Regions from separate parts of the Sphingobacterium sp. UBA2610 genome, predicted to be linked through region 4. Evidence: riboswitches for the same ligand, from Rfam matches in the RefSeq annotation. Region 4 holds a riboswitch; each other region holds the start of a gene.
What was found. Region 4 has a riboswitch for S-adenosylmethionine ahead of B4Z47_RS04120 (5-oxoprolinase). Riboswitches for the same ligand answer to the same signal wherever they lie in the genome.
Positions count from the first base shown of each region.

Region 1: it holds a riboswitch for S-adenosylmethionine, as region 4 does, so the genes downstream of both, B4Z47_RS00035 (O-acetylhomoserine aminocarboxypropyltransferase/cysteine synthase family protein) here and B4Z47_RS04120 (5-oxoprolinase) in region 4, are expected to answer to the same signal.
Region 2: it holds a riboswitch for S-adenosylmethionine, as region 4 does, so the genes downstream of both, B4Z47_RS13430 (methylenetetrahydrofolate reductase) here and B4Z47_RS04120 (5-oxoprolinase) in region 4, are expected to answer to the same signal.
Region 3: it holds a riboswitch for S-adenosylmethionine, as region 4 does, so the genes downstream of both, metE (5-methyltetrahydropteroyltriglutamate--homocysteine S-methyltransferase) here and B4Z47_RS04120 (5-oxoprolinase) in region 4, are expected to answer to the same signal.

Region 1 is NZ_DDKA01000001.1:9,504-13,700, forward strand. Features, by position in the region: gene B4Z47_RS00030 (FUSC family protein) at 1-1,780, shown strand, start outside; SAM riboswitch class I at 1,963-2,075, shown strand; gene B4Z47_RS00035 (O-acetylhomoserine aminocarboxypropyltransferase/cysteine synthase family protein) at 2,331-3,641, shown strand; gene B4Z47_RS00040 (homoserine O-acetyltransferase family protein) at 3,675-4,197, shown strand, end outside.
Region 2 is NZ_DDKA01000019.1:166,009-170,205, forward strand. Features, by position in the region: gene B4Z47_RS13425 (DUF2723 domain-containing protein) at 1-872, opposite strand, end outside; gene B4Z47_RS13430 (methylenetetrahydrofolate reductase) at 1,116-2,072, opposite strand; SAM riboswitch class I at 2,143-2,245, opposite strand; gene B4Z47_RS13435 (hypothetical protein) at 2,475-3,326, opposite strand; gene rimM (ribosome maturation factor RimM) at 3,437-3,961, opposite strand; gene B4Z47_RS13445 (30S ribosomal protein S16) at 4,081-4,197, opposite strand, start outside.
Region 3 is NZ_DDKA01000017.1:165,040-169,236, reverse strand. Features, by position in the region: gene B4Z47_RS11750 (sensor histidine kinase) at 1-649, shown strand, start outside; gene B4Z47_RS11745 (response regulator transcription factor) at 752-1,441, shown strand; SAM riboswitch class I at 1,626-1,729, shown strand; gene metE (5-methyltetrahydropteroyltriglutamate--homocysteine S-methyltransferase) at 1,808-4,120, shown strand.
Region 4 is NZ_DDKA01000005.1:149,948-154,144, forward strand. Features, by position in the region: gene B4Z47_RS04110 (TolC family protein) at 1-287, opposite strand, end outside; gene B4Z47_RS04115 (DUF3050 domain-containing protein) at 552-1,322, opposite strand; SAM-I-IV-variant riboswitch at 1,533-1,626, shown strand; gene B4Z47_RS04120 (5-oxoprolinase) at 1,694-1,957, shown strand; gene B4Z47_RS04125 (hypothetical protein) at 1,988-2,293, opposite strand; gene B4Z47_RS04130 (DKNYY domain-containing protein) at 2,457-3,083, shown strand; gene B4Z47_RS04135 (hypothetical protein) at 3,100-3,408, opposite strand; gene B4Z47_RS04140 (hypothetical protein) at 3,440-4,197, opposite strand, start outside.

The DNA.
Region 1 (4,197 bases), on a different contig from region 4:
TCCCACCTTCTTTGTTGCATCATTGTTTACAGCTATTGTATTTCCCTATCATTGGCCTTTGGTTATCGTGCTAGCGGCAGCCGGTTTTATATGCACCTTATACGGCATTTTTGGAGCCCGCTATGCTGCAATTGGAAACATGACATTGATTCTCATGAGTTTTGTGATCGGAATGGCCCCACAACACCCCTTTGCGGTTGGCTTACAGATTACAACAGGTTCCATAATATATTATTTTTTTAGCCTTTTACAAGCCTATATACAACCTTATCGCTCTTTGAAACATGCCATGGCTAATGGCTTTCATGGATTGTCCCAATTTCTATTGATACGATCACAGTCTTACGATCCCGATATTCCTTTGAATATTACGTACAGTCGCGTAGGAAAAATTCATGGCCAGATCAGCGAACAGCAGGAACAAATCAGGTCTCTTCTGTTTCGAGAAAAAAAAATCATAAGCCAACAGTGGCATAAAAGCAATTATTGGCTCAGTCAGGTTTATGGATTAATTGACCTCCATGAGTTAATTATTGCGCTTGATCATGACTACGATGCAATTCGCAAAAATCTTGCAGACACGGGCAGCCTCCCCTTAATTCGTCACACAATCAAATTATTAGCGTTAGAAATCGATAGCTTTTCACAACCCAACAAGAGGTTCCGGTATGCACATCAATTATACCATAATAACTTTAAAATTAATGCCCTCTTACGGGATTTAAAAGAAATTCAAGAACAACAGGCCGATCCAGCAAAAGGTATATTATGTTCGATCATAAGCAACATCGAAGCAATTATTGATGTACTCAACAGAATCCAGGTCGCTTTTTATCAAAATCAGGAAATTCAGGATAAGATTGACACCAGCGAGTACCAACAATTTATCAGTCGACCATTACGTAATCTCGCTGATCTAAAAAGTAAACTCCATCTGAATAATCCGCTTTTTCGATTTGCGGTTCGGATGGCTCTTCTTTTTGGAACAGGTGCATTGATCGGTATTTTATTTTTGGATTTTAAATATACCTATTGGATCTTACTGACGATCGCTATTGTTGCCAGGCCAGCATTTTCAATGACAAAAACCCGTAATATAGAACGTATTGTCGGTACATTCTCGGGTATTATAGTTGGTGTGTTCTGCTTAATTTCTATTCATTTTCTTCCAGCACTCCTAACCATAGCTGCATTGGGTCTTTTTGGATTCTTTTTGTTCAACCGATCTAATTATATGGTCAGTGTCATCTTCATTACCTTGGGAATTGTAATTGCGCTCAATCTGTTCGAAGGCAACATCAATCTCATTTTAGGCAGCCGAATACTTTTCACACTGATTGGAGCATTCTTGGCTATAGCGGGTTATTTCTTGATACCTGTACGCCAGAGCACAGGCATGGTTCAGCTGGCAAAAGAGGTATCCCTTTACAACGCGCATTATTTCCAGATCATCAATAACCGTCTGTCGGACGAACGACAAAGTTCGTTTGATATACGACTGGCTCGTAAAAAGGCGCAGACCGCTATGGCCCTGTTTTCAGACGCCATCAATCAAATGAAAAAAGAACCCGAGCACAAATGGATGGATTGGTCACATATTCACCATTTTCAGGCACTCGCATATCAGGTCAATTCCCATTTGGTGGGCCTTTCGCTATCGTTAAGCAAAAAGACGAATCGCCACCTCGCCTATGATATCCATAGTAGAATCGATGCGCTTAAACCTCTTCTAACAGATTTAAATCAAACTGCAGAACGGATCAATTTAAAGAAATCATAATACCCGATTGACAGTTACTTTTGCGGTTTCATCGGAAGATATGTGATGCCAATCGGCATGTTATTCAAAATTCCTTTAACTAAAAAATAGCATTTCTTTTGCTTTAATAAAAAAAGAGTTTATATTTGTGTCGTCTTCGAAAGAAGATTTCTAATCAACACCTCCCTTCATCAGTAGGTCTTGATTTATAAAGAAGTGGCGAGAGACTGGCTCAATGACCCACTGGCAACCTTCAATTTGTTTGAAAAGGTGCCAATTCCTGTCCAAAACAATATCGTTTTGGAGCATATAAATGACATAAGACAATGATTATTAAATTACTGAAGTCCATTAAAAATTCAGGTTCAACACAAGTGAACCGCACGATAAGCGAAAGTGTAACCCATCGTACAATTGTATCGATGCGAATGCGTATGCATATGCACTTCCATGCTTGTTAAAAATCATTTCCGTTTTCTTGGATAAAGATTTAACAGACCCTTCAAGGAGGTGTGTATGCTTCTCTTTTTACTTTGCAATTTCTTTTTGAACCCTTAAAATCTGATATATTATGTCTTCAAACAAAAATTTAAAATTCGAAACTCTCCAGGTCCACGCTGGTCAAGTCGCTGACCCTACTACGGGATCTAGAGCAGTTCCTATATATCAAACAACATCTTTTGTATTTGAAAATGCCGAACACGGCGCAAACTTATTTGCATTAAAGCAGTTCGGTAATATTTATACACGGATTATGAACCCTACTACGGATGTTTTCGAACAACGTATTGCGGCACTGGAAGGCGGAGTTGCAGCTGTTGCTGTTGCATCCGGCCAGGCGGCACAGTTTATAGCTTTAAATAATATTTTGGAAAGTGGTGACAATTTTGTTGCAGGATCCAACTTATACGGCGGTACATTCAACCAGTTTAAAGTTTCTTTTAAACGCCTGGGCATCGAAGCTCGTTTTGCAACGGACGCCGAGGCCGATAAAATTGAAGCGCTCATTGATGATAAAACAAAGGCGATCTATGTTGAAACAATTGGAAACCCAAGTTTCAATATTCCCGACTTTGAGAAAATTGCTGCCGTAGCAAAAAAATATGACTTACCATTAATCGTCGATAATACTTTTGGAGCCGGAGGTTATTTATTTAAACCTTTGGAGTATGGTGCAAATGTCGTTGTTGAATCGGCAACTAAATGGATTGGTGGACATGGCACAAGCATTGGCGGTGTCATCGTCGACGGTGGAAACTATAATTGGGGCAACGGAAAATATCCCCAATTTTCGGAACCATCTGAAGGCTATCATGGCTTAGTATTTTCCGAAGTTTTTGGTGAAAGCGGACCATTTGGAAATATTCAATTTGCCATTCGGGCACGTGTGGAGGGCCTACGGGATTTCGGGCCGGCACTCTCCCCTTTCAATTCATTCTTACTATTACAAGGGCTTGAAACCCTGTCTTTACGGGTGCAACGCCATGTAGACAATACCTTAGAGGTCGCTAAATGGCTGGAGGCGCATCCACAGGTAGAAAAAGTAAATTATCCGGGATTAAAAAGCTCTCCAAGCTTCGCTAACGCACAAAAATACCTTAAAAATGGCTATGGTGCAGTGCTTTCTTTCCAACTCAAAGGTGACGCAGCACAAAAGGCCAATAGCTTTATCGACAGCTTAGAATTAATCAGTCACTTGGCCAATGTTGGTGATACCAAGTCATTGATTATCCACCCAGCAGCGACGACTCATCAACAATTGAGTGATGAAGATCAAGCCAATGCTGGAGTGTTCAAAGGCTTATTACGGCTTTCTGTAGGAATAGAACATATTGATGATATCAAAGCCGATTTACAACAAGCTTTTGATAAAATTAAATAATCAGATTTTTTCGGCTTAAAACTTAAACGTAAAATGAGTAAGCATATATATCTGCACCCGGAGCCTTTTGTATTTGAAAATGGAAGAGAGCTTACTGATTTACAAATCAGTTATGAAACATTTGGCAAACCCAACGCAGATCGCAGTAATGTGATCTGGGTTTGCCATGCACTAACGGCCAATGCAGATGTGCTGGATTGGTGGTCCGGTCTTTTTGGAACAGGTGAATTGTTTGATTCAAACGATTATTATATTATTTGTGCCAATGTTATAGGATCAGCATATAATAGCAGTAATCCGCTATCTGTAAACCCAGCAACGGGACAGCCCTATTACCTATCTTTTCCCGAATTTACAGTAAGAGATTTGGTCAACGCACATCAATTCCTTGCAGACCACTTGGAGGTCAAAAACATCGAGATCCTTATCGGGGGCTCATTAGGCGGTCAACAAGCGTTGGAATGGGCTGCATCGCATAGTATAGCCATCAGCCATCTCATTGTGGTTGGAACAAATGCCGTCCATTCACCATGGGGTATTGCATTCAATGAAAGTC
Region 2 (4,197 bases), on a different contig from region 4:
GCTGTATTGAGTGTATATTTCTGCTTTTTATAGGAATAATATAGACCGTAAATTATCAATCCCCCCAATAATAGGCACGAGAAAAAAATTCCGGTACCAAATCCCATTCCCAATGAGTTCACAAATACGAGATCCACTTTAGCCGCTAGACCGACTAACCATTGAATAATTCCCCACAAAACGGCCCCCAAGATCAGCACTCCGACGAGGAAAGCTTTTATTGTCCCTTTCGCATTAACCTGTCTCGCTCTTCGGAAATAAACAACCATCGCGATAGCCGGGATTGCTAAAAGATTTAATAGATGCACTCCGATCGAAAGCCCCATAACAAAAGCAATAAAAACCAGCCAACGATCGCTACCGTCTTCATCTGCACGGACTTCCCACTTTAAAATTGCCCAAAATACAACTGCTGTACATAAGGAAGACATTGCATAAACTTCAGATTCTACTGCCGAATACCAAAATGAATCGCTGAAACTAAATGCCATTGTACCGACAACTCCTGCGCCGAAGATCTGCAGGTAGGTTGACAAAGAAGCTTGTTTGTCTTTGTTGAGTAGCTTTTTAGCAATGGCGGTTATTGTCCAAAATAAAAAGGTAACAGTAATTCCACTGCAAACTGCAGAACCTATATTCATCCAATAGGCGATCTGCCCCTTATTCCCTAAAGCGAGATTAGAAAATATATTCTGAATAAGAAGAAACAATGGTGCTCCCGGTTGATGTGCCACCTCCAATTTATAGGCACAGGCTATAAATTCACCGCAATCCCACCAGCTTACCGTCTTTTCAACTGTAGCGATATATACACAGGTGGCAATTAGTCCGCAAGCAAAACCGAGTAGAGAATTTAATCTATTGTACGTCATAAGGTCAATTGGTCTATTGTTAAAATCCTTTTTAGCACTTTAAGTTAAAAAGTTATCCTGACTCCGACACACGAATTAACACTATTTAACACCAGTACCTGACTGTAAACAGGCTATTCAACACTGAATATAGAGATCGACCTAAACCACGCTGCCGAGACTTTCAACCTATTTCAGGCTTTCACAATGAATATTATCATAAAAAAGGGAGCTTATCTGCTCCCTTTTTTATCATTTTATGAGTTAGGCTAGTTTTTCAACAATCTTCTTTGTTGGACCAGGATTACTCATCGTATAAAAATGTAATACCGGAGCGCCAAATTTAATCAGCTCCTGACACTGTTGTACCAACCACTCTTCACCTACCTGTCTGACGTCGGCATTCGTTTTACATGCCGCGACAGCGTCACTCAGTTCCTCTGGAATATCTAAATGAAAAATTCTTGGCAAGGTCACCAATTGCTTTTTTGTTGTCAGTGGTTTTAATCCCGGAATAATGGGCACATGGATTCCATTGTCCCTACATTTTGTTACAAATTCCTTGTATTTTTCAACATTAAAGAACATCTGAGTCACAATAAACTCTGCTCCCATATCGACTTTTTGTTTCAGATATTTAAAATCAGTATTGAAATTTGGAGATTCAAAATGCTTTTCGGGATACCCGGCTACTCCGATGCAAAAATCAGTCTTTTCCGACGTGATAATGTCTTCATGCAGATACTTTCCTTTATTCATATCGGTTACCTGTTCCAATAGGTCTGTTGCAAAAGCATGTCCACCATCGGTTGGTATAAAATCGGCATCGCCCTTACGTGCATCACCCCGCAACACCAAAACGTTATCTATCCCCAGGAAGTTCAAATCGATCAATGCATTTTCAGTTTCCTCTTTTGTAAAACCCCCACATATCAAATGTGGCACCGCATCCACTTTATATTTATTCATGATGGCCGCACATATCGCCACTGTCCCAGGACGTTTACGATAGGAAACACGTTCCAGTAATCCACTCGCATGCTCTTTATAGATATAATCTTCCCGATGGTAGGTGACGTCGATAAAAGGAGGTTTAAACTCCATCAGTTCATCCATGGTTTTAAAAATACTTTGGATGCCCTGCCCTTTCGCCGGTGGCAATAGCTCAAAAGAAAACAATGTTTTTCCTTTGGCATTCTGGATATGATCGATAATCTTCATTAAAAAACTGTTTTTAGTTTGGTTGGCTTACATCGAAACGCACACGTCGAGGAATCGTTTATCTACATGTAACTTATCTTTCCCACATGGAGTAGGGTAGAATTTAGCACCTTGAACAATACAGGTTGCTAAGGCTTCAACGGGTCTATTCCCTCGGCCTTTCTCTATAAGCGTTGCTAATATCGTTTTAAAAAATCAAAAGACAAAAATATTTTTTCGAAAAGGCAAAAATAGCAGCAAAAAGACTTCAATAAACGATGTTTCAACGTCACTTTAGCTTTGTGTCCATGCAACGACAGGATTCTTCGCGCTACCAAGAGTTAAAGACCTAGAAAAACCAGTAGAATTAACGATCGAGGATCATAGACAGCGAAGAGATTGACTATGCCACAAGAACATTGGCTAAAGATTAGCTGCCAAAGAATTCCGTAAATTTTTGAGATAAAATGTGATCAATAAGAGTCCCCGAACATGGTACTCTTCTTTCGATCCATATTTAAATCCGTCAAATAAATAGTGATAGGCGACTAATGCCTCTTTTTCGTTGTAAAATAATTCCTTCCAAGAATCAGGAACATCTGCCCATGCCTTGAGCACAATGCCATTCTCGGCATAAATAATTGGTGATTCGACACCATCCATTCGATAATCGTGATGGGTGCCAGAGCTTGATATGTGTTGGAAATAAGCGATAGAATAATCTACGAAATTCAAGGCCCTCGCTTTTATCTCCTTTTCACTTTCTGATTTTACCGGAGCATTTCGCCATAAATTCACTTGGCTATCAAATTTACTGGGCGTTTCCCGGATAAGGGTTTTATCTAACACAAAGTTGATATAAAGTCTTTCACTAGTGGGTATACGTGCTGAGCTAAACTGTGAAAAATCACCTCTCAGCTGAACAAAATCTTTTTTTATTTTAACAATATCCAAAGCGACACTACCTTTTTTCTCATCCGTCAATTCTAATCTATCACCGTCAAATTTGTACTTACCAAAGAGTAAGATATCATCAATCGCCATGACAAACTGGTCCTTATCATGAAGCGAAAGAAAGGATCGGTATAGAATAGGATCATTACCATAGGTATCTGCCTCCACATTTTGGGGAGATTCTCTTTTTAATTTATGATACTCATCATTTGGATAGCCCAATATCATTTGGTAGTTACCTTCAGGAAACTCCTTTTTCTTCCCAAAGAAAGTACACGAAGACAATGAGAGTGTGAATAACAGCAGTAATAACGGTTTCAAAATCAATTAATAATTATGCCCAATAGTAATATTAATATATAAGGACCAAGATAAGAAATTACTGCAATAGTAAGTATAGGATATTCAATTGAATAAGCTTGGGGATATGCCTATTCCTTATACAGATCGACCAATCCCTCAGGCAATTCAACTTCAATGATCTCCTCTTCGCCATCAATTCCTAAGATCAAATCGTCGGACAGCGGAAACATCAGTTCTTTGCCATCCATATCTACTGTGGCGACAAATTGTTGTGGGAATTCCTGAACATCTGTTATTTGCCCCAGTTCGCCATGGTTTTCATCGATCACTAAAAATCCGATTAAATCAGTATATCTAAAATCATCCGGGTCTCGCTCGGGCATTTTATCATTGGAAAGATATAGCTTTTTACGAACGAGTACCTGAGCCTTATCGATATGATCCACATCCTCAAATGTTACATAAGCAGTGCTATTTTTTTGAAATTTAATGGCATCAACAAAATAAGGAACAAGCTTTTTGTTCACTTCTACAAAGACAACATCGATATCCAAACTCTCGTATTCTTCGAATTCAAAAAACAGTTGTACTTCTCCTTTAAGACCTCTTGTTTTACTGATGTAACCGATGTAAAAGCATTGATCAATAGTCATATTTTTCTTATTTGGCGATTAGCTGTGAGACATGATTTGGCAAACGATTAGCCTATTGGCTGTTTCAAAAAAAGCCGGCTCAAGATTGAGTCGGCTTTCTCGAATACTTTATGAAAGAATTAACCTTCAGTTTCTTCTGATGCAGGAGCTTCAGTCTCTTCAGCAGCAGTTTCTTCTGCTACAGGAGCATTTTTAGCAGCAACAGCAGCAGCTTTTTCTTCTTTTTTCTTAGCTTC
Region 3 (4,197 bases), on a different contig from region 4:
GTTTAAAACACCTGTTGCAACAATTATGATTGCCAGTGAGTCACTTAAAGATCCAGACATCAATGCCGACCACAAGCGCGTTCAGAAATTGGCTAATATCATCTACGACGAAAATGTTAGACTCGGAAATCATATTGAACGTGTGCTCGATTTGGCAAGACTAGAAAAAGAAACGCTAAAACTCGACCAGGTAGAAGTATGCATCAATGATCTTGTTTCGGCAGTAACGGACAGTATGCAGCTACGGATGCAAAATATTGGCGGGAAATTCAGTATAGATCTTGCAGCGACCAAGGATGTTGTCGTTGGTGATGAGTTACATTTTTCCAATGTATTTTACAATCTTTTGGATAATGCCATCAAGTACAGCAAAGGAGATTTACATGTCAACATCAATTCAAAAAATGTTGGCGACACCATTGTTGTCACCATAGCCGACAATGGTATTGGGATGAGCCGGGATCACCTGCAAAAGATTTTCGACCAGTTTTACCGTATTCCAACTGGGAATGTTCATAATGTCAAAGGATTTGGCCTTGGCTTAAGTTATGTACAGGACATTCTGAGAAGGCTGAACGGAAAAATTACAGTTAAAAGTGAAAAAGATAAAGGCACGACCTTTGAAGTAATTTTGCCTATTAAAAAATAAAACGTTCCTTTTTTGTATATTTCCTCTTTAAAAAATTTCAAAGGTTGAGGAAGGCTGATTTATCAGCATCAAGGGACATTGGTGAAAATTAATATATTCATTATGCAAAAGATATTATTAGCAGAAGATGATCCTAATTTGGGGGATCTTTTAAAAGACTATCTCGAATTAAAGGGAAAATTTGACGTCACATTATGCACGGATGGAGATGAAGCGATTTCTCAATTCAAAAAAAATAACTACGACCTTTGTATTTTTGATGTCATGATGCCAAAAAAGGACGGATTTACAGTTGGACGTGAAATCAGAAAAACAAACAATACTGTTCCTATTATCTTTGCCACAGCAAAGGGGATGATGGAAGATAAGACCGAAGCCTTTGAGCTAGGAGGAGATGATTATATCACCAAGCCTTTTCGAGTGGAAGAATTATTGCTCCGCATCAATGCTTTGCTGAAACGCAGTGTTCGAGACAAAGAAGAAGAAGTGGTTGCGGATAAATTTGAAATTGGCGATTATTTCTTTGATTATACAAGTCAGCAGATTTCTTACAAAGGACAGATGCAAAAACTCTCCACGAAAGAAGCTGAACTACTCCGCTTGCTTTGCTTAAAGAAAAATGATGTGCTGACCCGGGAAGAAGCGTTGTTAAAAATATGGCATGATGATAACTATTTTACGGGTAGAAGTATGGATGTATTTCTCAGTAAACTTCGTAAATATCTAAAAGAAGATAGCAAAGTTGAAATTGTCAATGTGCACGGAAAAGGTTACAAACTTTTGGTCAGCTAAAAAAAGGGGAATGAAAAATATAGTCATTCCCCTTTTTATGCTACACACGTATTCAAGCGTGACTTACTCGAATTCGTGGATGAAAATAAAAGAACAAAACAATTTCATCCTTAGTAGAATATAAAAAATTGACGCACTTTTATAAAAAATTTGCATTTCAAAAAGAAATGTTCTAACTTAGCGTCGCTTATAGAGAAAGGCAGAGGGAATAGACCCGATGAAGCCTTAGCAACCTGTCCCTTGACAAGGTGCTAAATTCTACCCTACTTGATATGGGAATGATAAGCCGAAGTCACCAAATTCTAGTGTGTCCTTCTCTCTCTAGCAAGAAATATAGTTGAAAAAGAAATATTAAAAACATTCATTATGTTATTGACTAACAATTTAGGTTACCCTCGTGTGGGCGCGTTCCGCGAATTGAAAAAAGCCAATGAGGCCTATTGGGCTAAAAAATCTTCTGTTGAGGAATTATTGGACACAGCAAAAAAAATTCGTGAAGGCAATTGGAAAACACAAAAAGATGCTGGAATAGATTTGATCCCTTCCAATGATTTCTCTTTTTACGATCAAGTATTGGATTTAACCCTCACTGTTGGTGCAATTCCTGCTCGCTACCATTCTTTATTGAATAAAGTAGACAACAATTACAGTTTAGATCTATATTTTGCCATGGCGCGCGGTTTCCAACAAGAAGGAATCGACGTGACTGCAATGGAAATGACCAAGTGGTTGGATACGAACTACCACTACATGGTACCAGAATTCACCAAAGATCAAGAATTCAAATTGACTTCCGAAAAATTCTTAAATGAATACAACGAAGCAAAATCATTGGGCATCGATACTAAACCAGTTCTATTAGGTCCTATTACATACCTTTTGATCGGTAAAGAAAAAGAAGCTGGCTTCGACCGTATCGATTTATTGGATAAACTTATTCCAGTATATGAGCAAATACTAGCTAAACTAGCTGATGCTGGTGCACAATATGTTCAGATTGACGAGCCTTTCTTAGCATTGGATTTAGATGCTAAAGTAAAAGCTTTATATCAACCTACTTTCGAAAAATTAGCTGCAGCAGCAAAAAATATCAAATTAATCGCAACGACTTACTTCGAATCTTTAAAAGACAACGAAGATATCGCAGTTAACCTACCTATCCATGCTTTACATTTGGATCTGGTACGCGGTGAAAATCAATTGGATACGGTATTGGCTAAAGTTCCTGCTTCATTAACATTATCTTTAGGTATTGTTGAAGGCCGTAACATCTGGAAAAATGATTACGAAAAATCATTGGTTAAAATCAAACAGGCTGTTGATGCATTAGGAAAAGACCGTGTATGGGTAGCTCCTTCTTCATCACTGTTGCACGTTCCTTTTGACTTAGACAATGAACACAATGAACAATCGCTACCAGCTGAAGTAAAAAACTGGTTAGCATTTGCTAAACAAAAATTAGCTGAAGTAAAAGACTTAGCCGTACTAGCGGAGGGAGAAGTTGATGCTGAAACAGCAAAACGCTTCGAAGCGAACAAAGCGGCTGCTGAAAGCCGCCGTACCTCTCCATTGATCCACAAACCAGAGGTTAAAACACGTACAAGCAATATTACTGATGACGATGCAAAACGCACTTCAGCATTTGCAGACCGTAAAGCAGCGCAACAAGCGAAATTCAACTTACCGGCGTTCCCGACCACAACTATCGGTTCATTCCCACAAACGAAAGATGTTCGTAAATGGAGAGCAGATCTGAAAAAGGGTGCTATTACGCAGGCAGAATACGATAAAGCAATCGCAGAAGAAACAGAAAACACCATCCGTCTTCAAGAGCAATTGGATATCGACGTATTAGTACACGGCGAATTCGAACGTAATGACATGGTTGAATACTTCGGTGAACAATTGGCTGGTTACGCTTTCACACAAAATGGTTGGGTACAATCTTACGGTTCACGTTGTGTAAAACCTCCGATTATCTATGGTGACGTATACCGTCCTGAAGATATGACTGTCCGTTGGTCTTCATATGCACAATCATTGACAAATCGTCCGGTTAAAGGTATGTTGACTGGTCCCGTAACAATCTTACAATGGTCTTTCGTACGTAACGATCAACCGCGCTCAACAACGACTTACCAAATTGCATTGGCGATCTTGGATGAAGTACAAGCCTTGGAAAAAGCAGGTATCAAAATCATACAAATCGATGAACCAGCTATCCGTGAAGGATTACCGTTACGTAAAGCTGATCAAAAAGATTACTTGAACTGGGCAGTACGTGCTTTCCGTGTCTCTTCATCAAATGTTGAAGACGATACACAGATTCACACACACATGTGTTATTCTGAGTTCAATAATGTGATCGAAGATATCGCTGCAATGGATGCCGATGTTATCACGATTGAGACTTCACGTTCTCAAATGAAATTATTGAATGCTTTCGCCGGTGATTTCAAATATCCAAATGATATTGGTCCAGGTGTTTATGACATTCACTCACCACGTGTTCCAAGCAAAGATGAGATGGTAGATCTATTGCGCAAAGCAAAAGCAGTAGTTCCAGCAGAACAACTTTGGGTTAATCCTGACTGTGGTTTGAAAACTCGTGCTTGGCCAGAAACCAAAGCGGCTTTAGAGTCTATGGTTGAGGCTGCGAAAATCTTAAGAGCAGAATAATTCTTAAACTATATTGATAAAGCCCTAGCTGAAATTTCAGCTAGGGCTTCTTTATTGGGCTTCGTTCAAAATAAAAA
Region 4 (4,197 bases):
CCGCTATCGTACAAGTAATGAATGATATCATGCTGGGAAGGTTTATTTAAAAGCCCCTGGTCATATACAGGCATATTACTTGCATAACTAGCAGAAGCTCTGGCGGAAATCTTAGGGAGCAACTCCATGCGTTGCTGCTGTACTGCCACCTCAGTTTCTTTGAGCTGCAAATAGGACTGCTCGATGTATTTACTGTTTTGTAGTGCTTTGTCGATCATGTCTTTCAGCGACATACGCAAAGAATCGAGGGCGAAGGTGTCCGAAATAGCGCATACTAACAATCCCATGGTTAGTATGCCTTTTGCCCAATAGGGAGGAAAAAAGTTCACGTGTGCTATGTAATTTTTTTGCGTTGCAAACTTAGACACTTATTGGAACTTGGATTTCTTCACAAACGCCAATATGTTATGGAAAAAAGACATTTTTTCATCAATTCAAACAAAAAGACCAATATCTGCCAAGAAGTCCTTACAATATCCTTTTTTACAGCACATAAAAAAGGCCTTTCAAATCATGATTTGAAAGGCCTTTCTCGACGGTATAATAATAGATTATCCGTATAAGGAATCTTCTATTGCATTCCACAACTGGATTCTCTTTTGTAGCGCAACTTTACTGATCTCTTTCATTTCCGTCCATTTAACCTCATCGTCCTTCGCAAGATCTGTGATCATCTGCATCGCCAACGGTCCATGCTCGTCGCCGTCAAGATCAATATGGCGTTGAAAATAATAAATAAAGCTATCCAGATTGGCTGTAGGAAAGTTTGTTTTAATTTCTTCCAAAATAGAGGTAAACATTCCCGGGATAAGATCTTCGCGTCCAAATGTAAATGCTGCAGCAATTTTATGCACCTCGCCCTCAGCAATCACTTCGAATGTAAAATTCAAAAAGTCTTTGATCCGCTTGTCCAATGTGGTCGTTGCAATGACATCGAATATGTTGCTCGATTTTTTGGCTTGAGCAATAAATTTGTTGACCAGATGAAGGTCGGCACCCATGGCATCCATGGCGTCCAGATACATCTCAAAATGGCTCAAACGGCGGCCATCAATGTATTCATCCGACTCCTCAGCCAATACAATTTCGTTGATTAGATAGCGTGTTGATGGATGCTCACTCGCAAACCAAGGTAAAGTCGTACAGGTCAATTTAATCTGTAAAGCTTTTAGTAAAGACATAAAATCCCATACAGCGTACACATGCCCTTCTGTAAAAGAACGTAGATTCTTGATCGTTTTGATCTTACGATATAAAGGGTGTTGCAATAATACCTCGCGTTCGGCAGCAATGTATTCGTTAATTTCCGCAATTCTATTCATGGCGCAAAAGTATTGTCTTATCTCTATTTTTAAAAGTATTTTCGATGAGATTACAGTAACATGATAAATTTTTCGCCCAGCTATCCGCTTCATAACCAAATCACAGCCAACCACGCGCCTCGCTTTTGACCTCCGTATTCCTGTTGCTAACGCCCATTTACCCTTAAAAACAAAAATATTTTTTATTATAAAAAATAATCTACTATATTTGTAGAGTATTCAGAATTGCATGATGCAATACCAACCGAGTGCAGGCACCGCGGTGGTAAATTAATACGGGTTTCGACCAAAATAAACGTCGCTGAACGATTATTTTCCCCAACAAGATCTGGATACAGTTTATGGTTTAATCCTTTAAATTTTTAAATTGTATGGCTACTACAACAAATCTTTACCAACACTTACTGGAAAAATTCAGTTATTACTCAACAGATGAACTGATACAGCTCAACAATGACACCATTTTGGGACAAGGCTGGGGTTCAGCCAAGGCAACCTTTAGAACAGCTTTGATCAGTACGTTCTCCAAAAGAGGATTGGATCTTTCCAACATCATTTCCAAGGAAGACGGTTTTACCTCGGTGAAGCATGTCCCTGTACGCTTGGAACAGAATGTCCTGATTCCTTTACAGTAATCGTTATCGGCAAAAAAAGGTAGGCCTAGCCTACCCTTTTGTCAATGAGTGATGATATTTTAACGTATGATTGAGTGAATGTGCGGTCTGCCGGGCATCGTCCTGATAGGACGATAAATCTTGGCAGGCTCTGATATCTGCTACATCCACCTTGTTTCTTACTTTGCTGATGACCTGATTTAATTCCGATTTCCAGTTGCCCGGATCGCCAAAATCGTCCACCCAATTTTTGTTGATAAACCTTTTATAGTTCAAAAGCAAAATATACAATTCCTCACCACTACCGGCGCGATTGATTGACGTGCGCCAGTTCTCTAATTTTTCTTTAAAACTCATAACCAGCAATATACAAAAAAATATTTGGATTCCAAAATAGTTGCATTTGAAACGGATAAGGATAACGAGAAATAAAATGATAAAATGATTAAACCTTCGGTGAATTATCTTGGTCATAAAGGAGGGATTCAATATAAATATCATATTATAAAACAGATACATTATGGCCTTTATCCACTTAAAAAATATGCTTGTTATTTCCTTTGCATTGCTATGTATATTGGAGAAAAGTATTGCTCAACAAGGTCGTCACAATAAAAGATCTACGTCTCAGACGACGTTTCGACATGACAGAGAAAACGATTATGTCAACATAGGCAACCGGATCTTCTACAGGGATAAGATGGTCGAAGGTGTCGATGCACGATCTTTCAAAGACCTCGGCAATGCTTATGCAATAGACAACTGGAATGCCTATTATCGTGGCGTTAAGATTAAAGATGTATCGCCACATTCTTTCCAATCACTTGGTTGGGGATATGCCAAAGATAGTTGGAATGCCTATTATCGTGGCGTTAAGATTAAAGATGTCTCTGCGCCCAGCTTTAAAATACTGGATGAAGGATATGCCAAAGACAGTTGGAATGTCTATTATAGAGGCAATCGACTAAAAGATGTATCCGACCAAAGCTTTGTTCTTCTCGGTGATGGATACAGCAAAGATAGCTGGAAAGTCTATTATTTTGGTCAGGAGATAAAAGATGCAACTGCTTTTACATTTAAATATCTGGGCAAAGGTTATGCGAAGGATAGCTGGAATGAATATTATAGAGGAAAAAAATTAGAATAGAAAATAGACCACGGGATTATTCTATTGAATAATTCCAATTTCCTAATCCTTTCGGTATCTCCCAGGATTCGGCTTTGGTCTTGTAATTATTAAAGTGACCTTTTTCCCAAGTGGTAATATGGTAACCTTTACAGAACTTACAATAATAAGCCCTTTTGCAGGCATCTTTACCCATCCTGTGTTTGATACGTTTACCATCCAGTTTGTTTTTCATCCGGGATCTGAACTTAAAGTGAAGCATTGCCCATTGCGCCTCAATTAAAGAAGGAAATCCAACTTTACCAGTAGCTCGGCATTTCCAGGTATTGTCCCTTACTTTTTCCATAATCTATCTATTAAAGTTCATCTATTCAATTTTATTGCTCCTTTTCTATTGGCACCTGCATCATGACCCATTCTCTGATATGTTTTGCAATTTTATCGGATACCTCAAAATTATACCTTCCCTCAAAAGGGATTTTGAGCAGGATACGCAATCGGCCCCGTTTCAGTTGCAGGCAAGCTTGGATCATATCCAAAGGTATAGCCTTATCCCGGTCTATCTTTTGTACAAATCCCTTCGTGCTATTGACAACTTCCTTTAAACTGCGCTGCTCGCCACAAGTCAGATTTTCGTCCATCGCAGTTCTTAAATAAAGGCTGACTATACCATTTTTATAAGTAAAAATCCCGATATCCTTATAGGATATCTTTTGGGACAAGATTTTATTATTGAGCAGGAATACTTCCTGTTCCAGATCCATGGATCTTAACAGAGCTGAGTCTATTTCATCCATTGAATCCACATCTCTATCTTCCCCTGCTGTTTCCAGGATCTCTTTCAGCTCTTCGATGCCCGGAGAAAGCAGCTCAATCTGCTCCTGGAGATCTATCGTTCTTGATTCCTGCTGCAGGATAGTTTCTTTCTGTTCTAAAATCAATATTTTTTGCCTGTGGTAAACAGCGACGTAGAAATAAACTGTATAGGACATGTTCAGGACCAGAATACCGCTAAATATGACCATTAAAGGAAACAGCAGCCATTCATCCTTCGCCTGTGGATCGGGGCCAATGATCCAGAACAATAAAAGCGTCGGAAGTATGCAGCAAAAAAATAATTGCATACCGGCGCGTT